DNA from 3 places in the Vreelandella arctica genome. Region 2 is predicted to be linked to each of the others. Evidence: predicted binding sites of a transcription regulator. Region 2 holds the regulator's gene; each other region holds the start of a gene.

Region 1 (4,204 bases), on a different contig from region 2:
ACCCCAGCCATTTCACCCGCTTCAGCGCGGTAGATCGCCACGGCCTGAGTTAGCCGGTAGCGCACCTGCTCGTCCTCTTCCTGTTCGATCAAGTCGTCGAGGGTGGGCACCAGCTCACCATCTACTTCACCTAACAGCCGCTCGGCCGAGGTACGGCGGCGCTCCACATTAGGCGAGTAGAGGTCAACGACCGCGATGGCACTGCGCAGTTGATTGCGCAGGTTGTTGTTGATGCCGATACGCTCCAGATCACGACGGGACATCTCGCCCAGCGCTTCGCCGGTCAGTACATCGGCCACCGGCCAGTCGCGGCCGCGGTTTTCCAATACCAGGACAAAGCGGCCGTCTTCGGTGCGCTGTAAGCGGCCATCCAGTAAGGCCTGCAGCCAGTCTCGTGCGCGCTCATCGTCGCTTTGCAAAATCGCGGTAATGGCTTCGCCTTTGGCGGTGTAGGACTCAACGTCCAGTGCTTCTAAAAGCTCAATTGCAGCACTGTCGTTGTCAGCGCTGCTGGCGGCGTCTGTTGATTGTGCCTGCGCGGTAAGGGTGACACCCAACAGCAGGAAGCAGAGCAACGCCAAGGAAAGGAAACGCCTCATGGGGTTCTTCCTTTGGTTATCTAAGAGGGAAAGATAGCGTGCTCCTTGCCGCGCCAACTATTAAAATCACGGCGCGGCAAGGGGGTTATGTTTTACTCAGCGAGTGCCGCTTCGGCTTCTTCTGCTGCGGTGCTGCCACCGCACGAGCCGTTCACGACGTTAAAGTTGCCGCACTCCATCGGCTTGCGCCAATCGGCAATCAGGTCACGCGAGCCAGGCAGGTAGTCCGACCAGGCATCGCCTGCCACGGTAGAGGGCGTCTGCCACACGATGTCGAACTGGCCGTTGTCCTGAATCTCACCGATCAGCACCGGCTTGGTGATGTGGTGGTTGGGCATCATCGCCGCATAGCCGCCGGAGAGGTTAGGCACGGTCACACCGATAATGGCGTCTTTAACGGTATCGACGTCCGTGGTGCCCGCTTTGCGAACCGCTTCGGCCCACATGTTGAAACCAATGTAGTGTGCTTCCATCGGGTCGTTGGTCACCGCCATATCGTCGCCGGTGTACTCAATCCAGGCATCGATAAAGTCGTAGTTGTCATCGTTATCGACGCTCATGAAGTAGTTCCATGCCGCCAGGTGGCCCACCAGCGGCCCGGTATCGATACCGGTAAGCTCCTGCTCACCTACCGAGAAGGCGATGACCGGAATATCGGCAGCGTCGATGCCCTGGTTGGAAAGCTCGGTGTAAAACGGTACGTTGGCGTCGCCGTTCACTGTCGAGATCACCGCAGTCGGCTTGCCCTCTTCACCGAAACGGCGAATTTCGGCCACGATGTTCTGCCAATCGGAATGACCGAAAGGCGTGTAGTTGACCATGATGTCCTCATCCGCGATGCCGTGTTCATCCTTGAGGAACGCTTCGAGGATACGGTTGGTGGTGCGCGGGTAGACATAGTCGGTACCGACCAGCGCAAAGCGCTCAATACCCACTTCATTGATCAAATACTCAACCGCAGGAATCGCCTGCTGGTTAGGTGCCGCGCCGGTGTAAAAGACGTTTTCTGACGACTCTTCGCCTTCATACTGCACCGGGTAGAACAGCAAACCGTTAAGTTCCTCTACGACGGGTAGTACCGATTTACGCGAAACCGACGTCCAGTTGCCGAAAATCACGTCCACTTCTTCCTGGTCTAGTAGCTCCCGGGCACGTTCGGCAAACAGCGGCCAGTTGGACGCTGGGTCAACCACCACGGCTTCTAACTGACGGCCCAGCAAACCACCGGCTTCGTTCTGCTGCTCAATAAGCATTTCGACTGTGTCTTTAAGGACAGTTTCGCTAATCGCCATGGTGCCGGAGAGGGAGTGCAGGATACCGACTTTAATCGGGTCATCGTCTTGAGCGATGGCCTGGGTGCTGGCACCCATGATGGCGGCGGTGAATAAAGCGGTCGCGAAACGGCCACTTGAAAGGAATCGTTGCGGGTGTGTCGAGCGTTTGAGAGTGTTCATTGTTAATCTCCTTGCACCCCTTATGATTGGGGCTTGATGGTTGGCTTCGCACTTGGGGTTGTTGTGTTAGCTCCCCCAATACGTCCACTAGCCATTAATACTTGCAAGGGATGCGCCAGATTGGCACAACGTTCACTTATACTTAACTAATCAGCCACTTAGATATCTTAAAATATTCCTAATTATCATCAAACGCACCAATATGAAGCGCAAAGTTGTTGTTGAAGCACCTTAACAATGCACCAATAAGAAACACTGCACCAACTCGGTACTTAGACTAGTCATATACAATTTAGAAACTTAATACTTACTCTTTAGTTACAAAAAACAGTAGAAAAAGAGCCTGTCCATCTTTCAGAGGTAATACTAATAAAAACGGGGCGCCGACTTTCGTCGGCGCCCCGTTGCTCAAGATGACTTCTCTAAGTATTAATCGCTTTCAGGCGAGCCTGACGTAGGCGTTGCCCCCTTCATCCCTCGACGCAGGAGAGGTCCCACAATATAAGGCAAGATCAAGCCCAATCCAGCAAAGACCCAAAGGCCGATAGCCAGACCGCTATCCCAAAGAATCATCCAGTCACCGTCGGAGATATCCATGGCATGGCGCAGGTTCTTCTCCATCTCAGGCCCCAGCAACAAGCCAAGAATCACTGGCACCAGCGGAATCTCAAGCTTGCGCAGGACATAACCACCCACCCCAAAGGCCACCATGAAGTAGAGGTCAAAGATGGTGTTACTGATCGAGTAGATACCCACGAAGGCAATCATCGTGACGATCGGCAGCAAGTACATCGGCGGCACGGACAGCAGCTTGACGAAGATGCCCACCAACGGAATGTTAAGGATCAGCAGCAAAAAGTTACCGATCAATAGCGCTGCGATCACGCCCCAGACGATGTCGGCATTCTGGGTGAACATCAATGGCCCAGGGGTGATATTGAGCGAAATCAACAACGCTAAGAGTACTGCGGTAGTACCACTACCCGGCACACCCAGGGTTAGCATGGGAACCAAAGCACCGCTCGAAGCGGCGTTGTTGCCAGCTTCGGGAGCAGCCACACCACGCGGGTCGCCTTGTCCAAAATAGCCTTTCTTACCCAACACACGTTTTTCAAGGGTATAGCTGATGAAGCTACCCAACGAAGCACCGGCGCCCGGTAGCACACCGGCAACAAACCCCAGCACCCCGCCACGGAAACTGGTGGGTAGAATTTCGCGGATATCTTTCCATGAGAGCGAAAGTTTGTTGACCTTCATCTTCTCCTTACCACCGCCTGCGCGCTCCTCAATAAAGAACAGCAGTTCGGAAATGGCAAACAGACCGACGATAGCAATGATGAAGTCCACGCCTTCAAAAAGTTCGAGCACCCCGAAGGTGTAGCGCTGCACGCCGGTATTGTCGATACCCACCGTGGCGATCATTAGGCCAATACTGGCGGCGACTACCGTTTTGATAGGGTTTTTGCCGGTGATGCCGCCTAAGGTAGCGAACGCCAGCAGGAAGAGCGCGAAATATTCTGCCGGACCGAACGTCAGGGCGAAATTAGCCAGCAGTGGCGCCAGCAGAATCAAACCAATAGTGGCGATTAGACTACCGATAAAGGAGGCTACGGCAGAGATTGCCAGTGCCTCGGAAGCCTTGCCCTTCTGGGCCATAGGATACCCGTCAAGGCAGGTCATCATGGCCGGTTCATCGCCGGGAATATTCAACAGAATCGATGAAATACGCCCACCGTACATGGCACCCGCATACACGGAGGTCAGCATAATCAGGGCAGTTTCTGGTGCGAGCCCCAAACTGAACGCTAGCGGAATCAGGATGGCCACACCATTGGCTGGGCCTAATCCCGGCAAGGCGCCGATCAAGGTGCCTAGAAAAGCACCCAGCAAGGCGAACATTAGGTTATGGGGCTGCAGAGCAACGCCAAAACCATCCATCAAATAACCTAGAGTTTCCATTAGTTCATCTCCAGGAATGACAACAGACCCAGCGGCAAGGCGAGATCAAGTGCAAAACTGAACAGGAAGTACACTACCACTGCCGAGACTGCCCCAGTCATGTAAGCATTGGTCGGGCGAGCCCCCATTCGCCAGCAAAGCGTCCCCACCGCCAACGTGGTGCTAATAATGAAGCCCAGCGGCTGAAGCAGC
Region 2 (4,204 bases):
ATCAACATGCTTGGAGTGAAACACCGGTATTACTGCAGCAACCGCCCCAGCAAATGAGCGCTTCACGTATGGACGCGTGGCTTAACACCAGCCAGGTCCGCCTAAATGATAATGTGCGCGGCACACACCCCCCGGCCACGCAACCTTAAGAGGAGCCGCCATGAAAGCCATTATTTATACAGCCCTTTTCTCCACCACTCTTTTTGCCCTCACGATGCCGTTATCGGCACTGGCCCAAACGTCACAACAAGCCCCTGTAGAAGTGGAAGCTGACCGTTTAGATCTCGACCAGCGGGCCGGCACCGCCGTTTACACCGGGGATGTAGATATTCGCCAAGGCGAAATGCAGTTGCGAGGCGAGCGTGTTGAGATCGAACGCAACGAGGCTGGCGAACTATCGAAAGCGACATCCACCGGTGAACGCGCCTACCTGCGTCATCAAGTGGAGGGCCAAGATGGTCCCACTGAAGGCTGGGCTCGACGGATTATTTATCACGTCGCTGAGCGCCGCGTAGAGCTGATTGACCAAGCCGAGCTGATCCAGCTAGAAGACACGTTCACCGGCGGGCGCCTTGAGTATTTTATTGACCGTGAAGTGATTCAAGCACGCTCTGACGTTGACGGCAGCGAGCCCCAGCGCATACGTATGACCCTTCAGCCTGAACAATAGGGAGCAAAGCTGTGGCAACTGCTGACACCGCGCCGATCAAAACCCTCTATGCCCACCATTTGGCTAAAAGCTACAAACGCCGCCGAGTGGTTAAAGACATCAATTTGGAGATCTGCCAAGGCAGCATTGTCGGCCTACTGGGCCCCAACGGCGCGGGTAAAACCACCTCGTTCTATATGATTGTCGGGCTAGTCAAATCCGACGCGGGCAAAGTGGGTATCGACGATGTGGATTTAACCCGCGCCCCCATGCACGAACGTGCAGCGGCAGGGATTGGCTACCTACCTCAAGAGGCGTCTATTTTTCGCAAGCTCTCGGTTGCCGATAATATTATGGCGATACTCGAGACCCGTAAAGAGCTTAACCGTAGCGACCGCGAACAGCGCCTTGAAGCGCTACTCGAAGACTTCCACATTACCCATATTCGCGACAACCTGGGGATGAGCCTTTCGGGTGGCGAGCGTCGGCGTGTAGAAATAGCCCGCTCGCTAGCCACTGAGCCCGCCTTTATTTTGCTCGATGAGCCTTTTGCAGGCGTTGATCCCATCTCGGTAGGTGAGATCAAAACCATCATTCGCGCGCTGAAGCAGCGCCATATTGGCGTACTGATTACCGACCACAACGTACGTGAAACCCTGGATATTTGCGACATCGCCTATATCGTTGGGGATGGGCAAATCATTGCCAGCGGTTCACCCAGTGCCATTCTCGATAATCAGAAGGTCAGAGACGTATATCTGGGTGCTGATTTTCGCCTCTAAACTGATCAGCGGCGCCTACAATCACTGCCTGCCCATAAACCTATTTTTTGGTTCTGTAAATAGCGCTCTGCAACAACTTTACTACCAATGGCATGTTTATTGCACTTGCAACCGATACTCTCTCGCACTAGGGTGAAGCTTTCCGATTAACGCGTGGTTCTCAGATGGTCATGAAAGCTTCTCTACAACTGCGTATTGGCACACAGCTGACCATGACTCCTCAGCTGCAGCAGGCGATTGCCCTATTACAACTCTCTACGCTGGATCTGAGGCAAGAAATTCAGCAGGCCTTGGATGCCAATCCCATGCTTGAGCAAGAGGATGAATTCAGCGAACAGGCTGTCAGCGAGCCTAAAGAGGAGGAGTGGTCAGAGAGCATACCCACTGAACTGTCGGTAGATAGCGACTGGTCAGATACCTATCAAGATTCAAACAGCCTGGGCGGCAACAGCAGTGAAGGCCCAGATTTTGAGCGCCAAGCCGCCGGACAAAGCCTTCATGGTCACCTGCTTTGGCAGCTTGCCATGACGGATTTCAGTGTTCGTGAACAGCTCGTTGCAGAGAGCTTAATCGACGCACTGGATGCCAACGGCTACTTGACCCAACCGCTCAATGATATTCGTGAAGGCCTACGCGCCCAGGGAATTGACGGGCTTAGCCAGCGCGAAGTAGAAACGATTCTGCTCAAACTCCAGCAGTTTGAACCGACCGGCATCTTTGCTCGCGATCTGCGCGAATGTTTGATGCTGCAACTCGCAGCCCTCCCGGACGACACACCGCTACTCGTCCCCGCTCGCCGCTTAGTGCGCCAGTTTCTTGAAGCGCTGGGTAAAGACGACATACGCCTACTCAAGCGCCGCTTAGGGCTCGACGACGAGCAGTTGACCGATGTCATTCAACTGATACGCAGCCTCGACCCACGCCCCGGTAGCGCCTACGGTGACACCGCCGACAGCTATGTGACGCCCGACCTGGTAGTTCGCCATAACCACGAAGGCTGGCACCTAGAGCTCAACCCAGAAGCCTTGCCGCGGCTGCGCATTCAGCCCGATTATGCCAGTTTGATAAAGCGTGCGGACAAAAGCCAGGACAACCAGTTTCTTAAAGAGCACCTCCAAGAAGCGCGCTGGCTAATCAAAAGCCTCTCCAGCCGTAACGATACGCTGCTGCGCGTGGGTCGCGAAATTATCACCCGGCAAATTGGCTTTTTAGAGCACGGCGAAGAAGCCATGAAACCGCTGATATTGGCTGACATAGCAGAAGCCGTGGAGATGCACGAATCAACGATTTCACGGGTCACCACGCAAAAATATATCCATACGCCCCGTGGTGTGTTTGAACTTAAATACTTTTTCTCAAGCCAAGTGAGCGGCCAAGATGGCGACAGCCACTCCAGCACCGCTATTCGCGCCAGGCTCAAAAAACTTATTCAGGAAGAACCGCCGGGCAAACCGCTTTCTGACAGCCGCTTAGTCACGCTACTGGATGAAGGCGGCATTCAAGTAGCGCGTCGTACAGTGGCTAAATATCGTGAAGCCATGGGCATCCTCTCGTCCAGCGAACGACGTCGTCTTCGCTAGCACTCGTCAACGATTAAGGGAAACTCTCGACAAGGGCTTTGCAACGCGGCAAAAAGGGTTACAATCGAAGTACAGTCCGATGGATAAGGAGTACGTCAATGCAAGTAAATATCACTGGTCATCACGTAGATCTGACTGACGCCTTGCGTGACTATGTCAACGAAAAGCTTGAACGTGTAGAGCGCCATTACGACAACATAACCACGGTGCAAGTCACCTTATCAGTGGAGAAAGAGCGCCAACAGGCCGCCTGCACACTGCACGCCGCAGGTGCTGATTTACATGCGGAAGCCCTCGACAGTGATATGTACGCCGCTATCGACGCCCTAGCGGATAAAATCGATCGACAACTCGTTAAACATAAGGAAAAAGCACAAGCCCGCGCCCAAGGCGCAGGTGTGCGTTAATTCAATGACGTTGGAAACCATACTCCCCCCGGAACGCGTTCTGTTCGACGTGCCCGGGGGCAGCAAAAAAAGGGTGCTGGAATTTTTCAGCACCTTTATCGCACAAAATACGCCCAGCCTGGACAGCCAAGAAGTGTTTAGCCGGTTAATCGGTCGAGAACGCTTAGGCAGCACCGGTATCGGCAATGGCGTGGCTATCCCACACGCACGCAGCCCGCACTGTTCGGCGCCTATCGCTGGTTTTTTAAAACTGTCAGAAGCGATTGATTTCGACGCCATTGATGGCGACCCAGTTGATCTGGTGTTTGTCCTACTTGTACCCGAAGAGGCAGACGACACGCACCTATCCCTACTCGGCCAGGTAGCGACCATCATGAATGATGCGGATACTCGCCACCAGCTGCGCAAGGCAGGCAGTCAGCGCGAGCTGCTTGAGCTTATTACCGCCAAAATGCGTGAGCATTCAACGTCCTAAGTCGTTAACGCCAATTTAAGTTGTGAAAGCCAACTAATGGTATTTTACACGCTAAGTTGATGCTTCGCCCACCACCCCCAATGCAGCTTGATCTAAGCAAAGCGAGACTCTATGCAACTGGTGATCATTAGCGGCCGCTCCGGGTCAGGTAAATCTATCGCCTTACAAGCGCTGGAGGATCTTGGCTACTACGCCATTGATAACCTGCCCGCCATGCTGCTCGGGTCGTTGGTGGATCAATTACGCGATCAGGGCGACCGCGCTCATTTGGCGGTCAGTATTGATGCGCGTAACTTACCTGGCGCACTGGA
Region 3 (4,204 bases), on a different contig from region 2:
GTCGAAGCAGAAACTTCAATGCCCTTTCCAGAATGCCCATTTCATGTAGCTTGGGGACTGGCCCGTGAAACTCCATGAAGCTCATGCCTAAATTGAAACGCAGTGAATAATCCGCTCGCTGCGTGGCCATGCCAGCCCCCATGACTAAAGTTTCGTCACGCTCTTCAAGGAGAATGAACTCGCCTTGAGCTTGGCGGGTGATGTATTCCATAGGATCCATAGGCAGGGTACTTGTGTCCCCGAAGGTGAAAGTATCATCAATATTCAGAGGACGATTGATCCAGTGCCATTGGCTACCGCTCTTCTCCAGAGTGAAATGCTCCGGGAAATCGCGCGAATACGATTCCATTAATAGCTCAAGCAAATCCCACTGAGCCTCCATCATGTGTGGCAGAGCTGAGTAGTGGACGCCCGGCTGAGCATCAAGTGTCTGTGCACGGTGGTGGCATTCCGAGATGTAATGTTCGTCAATGTCGAATTGAGCTCGGAGTGCACCAGTGCCGGAAGGGACATGGGGCTCGACGTTCATCGAGTACATATACTGATCTTCTGGATATGGAAAGGGCAAGCGCAGAACCGCCTCGCGGCTATTCTTGTAAGTATGGTTCGAGGCTTGATCGGCATAGGTCTCGATCGGCTTGAATACAGTCATCTTGTTTTTCTCCTGTTAGAGGTCTACGACCAGACGGCTACAATTAGCCCGAGATACGCAAGGCATAAACTTACGCTTGCTGAGTTTGTCTTCCTCGCTGAGCCAGTCGTCGCGGTGATCCAGTTCGCCTTCGATTTCCAGCACATTGGCTTCGCAATAACCACAGGCACCACCACGGCACAGGTAAGGCAATTTGTAGCCGGCCTGTTCTGCAGCCTCGAGCAGTGATTGTTCGGAAGGCACTTCGATGGTCACCCCCTGTCGCGCGAGGGTGACGCTGAAGGGTTGTCCAGTAGACCCTTGCTCGACGAAGCGTTCGAAGTGGATGTGGCTGTTAGTCCAGCCCAAGTCATGAGCCCTTTCAATGGTTTGCTCTATCATGCCATCTGGGCCGCATACATAGACGTGACTACCCAGCGGGCGCTCGGCAAGGAGGTCATGTATATCCATGGGCCCATCCTGCCCCTGAATATAAAGATGGACACGCTTGCCATATCGAGCCTGCAGCTCCAGGCCAAGAGCTGAGTGCTCCGGGCCTCTTACAGCCAAATGCAGTTCAAAGGAAGCCTGCTTAAGTTGCAGCTCTTCCAACTGCGAATACACCGGGGTAATCCCAACGCCACCCGCAATGAATAGGTGATGTCGAGCATGCTTGGCCAGCGGGAATAGGTTTGCCGGGTGCATGATTTCCAACAAGTCGCCTTCACAAACTTTGTCGTGCAGCCACTGAGAGCCACCTCGGCTTTCAGGTGCCCGGCGCACGGCGATTTGATAGGCACTGGAATCGTAGGGTGAATTCATTAATGAGTAAGCGTTGCGATAAGTCTTGTCACCATCCTGGAGAACCACGACCACATGGCTACCGCCGGAAAAGGCTGGCAAATGCTTATCGTCAGGATCGATAAGGGTAAAGCGCTTAATCTCAGGCGTGAGACACTCAATGCGGGTAACGCGGACACTTATAGTGCCGTTTTGATTATTCATGTATCAAGCTCCTCTGAATCTGGTAGTTCGCCCGGGACTTCACCGTCAGCCTTAACGCCTTGGAAAGCGGCTAGCCTTCGTGAATAGTGATCGCGTACCACAAGATCAAACTGACAGCCGGGGCAAGTGAACACCCGATAAGTCACGTTTTCGGTATAGGTATCGCAGTGGACGCACCAAACTCTTCGCACAAGAGTACCGCTGTGCTCACGCAAAACTTCATCGGGGGTCAGGTCGACGGCATTGGCCGCTTGCATAGCAGTGCCTATGAAGCTCTCCGAACCGCTTAAGTAGAGTCGGGTGCCCATATGAGCCTCATTCAGTTTCTGCGCCAGGGCTTCCATCAACGCTTGGTTGCTGGCGAAAACTTCAAGGCCGTTAGTTTCTGTCTCTTGCAGTGCTTGCAAATGGCTATGACCCGAGAATGTCTCCGTAGAGTAGAAAAAGGTGCTTTGTTGGCGTTGTGTGGGCGACATTTCTGCGTACAGTCGCAGCATTGCCTCACCACCGCTGCCTTGACCTGCGATCAGGTGGCTCGTACCACTGGACATTGGGCTCAGACGGTCATAGACCGGACGGCTTTTGATACCGGTAATAAGCATCGTGATATACCTCTTAAGCCGTTACCGCATAAGTGTTGCGGCAACAATGAAGTTCGGTTCTCAAACTGCTGCAAGATAAAAAGCATAATTCGTGACATATTACATATGAGTTTATATGTTTTATTTTATGACCACTTTAATGCGTTTTTAACAAGCCGGAGACTTTTATTTGATTAAGTAAGTGAACATAAAAGAGTAAGGTTCGCACCTAATTGGTGCCAGACGCACCATTTCAGTGCTTAAACATCACATGACGTACGCAGGTGTAATCTTCCAATCCGTACATCGACATGTCTTTGCCAAAGCCGGACTGCTTCATACCGCCGTGCGGCATTTCACTCACTAACATGAAGTGAGTGTTGACCCACGTACAGCCGTACTGCAGCCTCGAGGCCAAACGGTTGGCACGGCCAATATCCTTGGTCCATATTGAAGAGGCTAAACCGTAATCCGAGTCGTTGGCGTAGGCCAAGGCCTGCGCTTCATCGCTGAAGCGCGTTATGCTGACGACGGGTCCGAATACTTCACGCTGTACAATTTCATCTTCCTGGCGAGCATCAGCTAGCACAGTCGGCTCGAAAAAGAAGCCTGCTCCCTCGACTCGCTTACCGCCAGTCACTACACGGATGTGAGGCAAGGCTTTAGCGCGTTCGACAAAGCCTTCTACACGCTGTAGATGATCAAAGGTAATCAGTGGGCCCAATTCAGTCTCGGGATCATCCTGCAGACCATGGCGCAGAGTGGCCACTGCCTCACCGAGCTTGCTGACGAAAGCGTCGTAAACGCCATCTTGAACGTACAGGCGGCAAGCCGCAGTGCAGTCCTGGCCGGCATTGTAGAAACCGAAAGCACGGATACCTTCGACGGCGTCATCTATGTCGGCGTCATCGAAGATCAGTACAGGGGCTTTTCCACCCAGCTCCATGTGGGTACGCTTCACGCTGCTGGCTGTACTGGCAATGATCTTTGACCCGGTAGCGATAGAGCCAGTCAATGAGACCATGCGCACCTTGGGATGATTAACTAGCGGCTCTCCTACACTAGGGCCGCATCCAGAAAGAATGTTTACTACACCGGCAGGAAAGAGGTCGACCATGAGCCGCGCCAGTTCCAAAGCAGTTAGCGGGGTTTGCTCGGATGGTTTGAGCACTACGCAGTTACCAGCAGCTAGGGCGGGGGCTAGTTTCCAAGCGAGCATCATTAATGGGTAATTCCAAGGCGCGATAGATGCGACTACTCCAAGCGGATCGCGACGGATCATTGAGGTGTGCCCTGGCAGGTACTCACCACCAGCAGAGCCCGTCAAGCAACGACTAGCACCAGCGAAGTAGCGGAACACATCGGCGATAGCTGGGATCTCATCGTCAAGGGTTGCTTGGAAAGGTTTGCCGCAGTTCTGGGACTCTAAACGCGCCAAGCTCTCCGCCTTAGCTTCTATACGTTCTGCTAACGTTAGTAGCAATCGGGCGCGATCCTTGGGTGGCGTCTGCGACCAGCTTTCGAAAGCTTGATCCGCTGCGATTACAGCAGCGTCAACCTGCTCTTTGCTAGCCTCAGGGATTTTCACCAACACTGTACCCTCTGAAGGATTGTACACAGCGTACGGACTGCCCAGCCCTTCTACTAACTGCCCGTTAATCAGCATTTGGGTTTGCATGATGCATTCCTAGGTTATTATTGCCAGAAGGACAGCTGGTGGTTGATAGCACACCAGTGACCGCAAAACTAAATCATTTAAAACTATATCTTAATTTTTTTACATTTTACAACTGTCCTGTCAATGAAAATTTTAGATAGAAAAAGGCAATGAGATGGATGGATTGATAGCCAATGTTTTCCTATAAGATAATAAACTAGGTTTTTTGACCAAAGCCTTAGATAAGCCTTAGAAATGCTTCAATAGGAAGAGGAAATGACCGCGCAGGATATTACCCGCAATACCGCGTTTATCAGGTTGCGCCAGGAA

Evidence for each region. Region 2 encodes sigma-54, which starts transcription at its own class of promoters, with help from an activator protein. Its sites were predicted from a motif close to TGGCACNNNNNTTGCTNT; they were not measured.
Region 1: a site for sigma-54 is predicted at 2,154-2,171, ahead of urtA (urea ABC transporter substrate-binding protein). Genes of this name have one in related genera too.
Region 3: a site for sigma-54 is predicted at 2,318-2,335, ahead of V8L70_RS05780 (dimethylamine monooxygenase subunit DmmA family protein). Genes of this name have one in related genera too.

Annotation. Positions count from the first base shown of each region.
Region 1 is NZ_JBANSN010000009.1:149,477-153,680, reverse strand. It holds gene urtB (urea ABC transporter permease subunit UrtB) at 1-599, opposite strand, end outside; gene urtA (urea ABC transporter substrate-binding protein) at 692-2,053, opposite strand; gene V8L70_RS10815 (tripartite tricarboxylate transporter permease) at 2,483-4,012, opposite strand; gene V8L70_RS10810 (tripartite tricarboxylate transporter TctB family protein) at 4,012-4,204, opposite strand, start outside.
Region 2 is NZ_JBANSN010000008.1:179,357-183,560, forward strand. It holds gene lptC (LPS export ABC transporter periplasmic protein LptC) at 1-149, shown strand, start outside; gene lptA (lipopolysaccharide transport periplasmic protein LptA) at 161-670, shown strand; gene lptB (LPS export ABC transporter ATP-binding protein) at 682-1,431, shown strand; gene V8L70_RS09950 (RNA polymerase factor sigma-54) at 1,596-3,011, shown strand; gene hpf (ribosome hibernation-promoting factor, HPF/YfiA family) at 3,110-3,418, shown strand; gene V8L70_RS09960 (PTS sugar transporter subunit IIA) at 3,423-3,893, shown strand; gene rapZ (RNase adapter RapZ) at 4,005-4,204, shown strand, end outside.
Region 3 is NZ_JBANSN010000005.1:15,289-19,492, reverse strand. It holds gene V8L70_RS05790 (heme-dependent oxidative N-demethylase family protein) at 1-538, opposite strand, end outside; gene V8L70_RS05785 (PDR/VanB family oxidoreductase) at 668-1,636, opposite strand; gene V8L70_RS05780 (dimethylamine monooxygenase subunit DmmA family protein) at 1,633-2,238, opposite strand; gene V8L70_RS05775 (gamma-aminobutyraldehyde dehydrogenase) at 2,471-3,895, opposite strand; gene V8L70_RS05770 (FadR/GntR family transcriptional regulator) at 4,151-4,204, shown strand, end outside.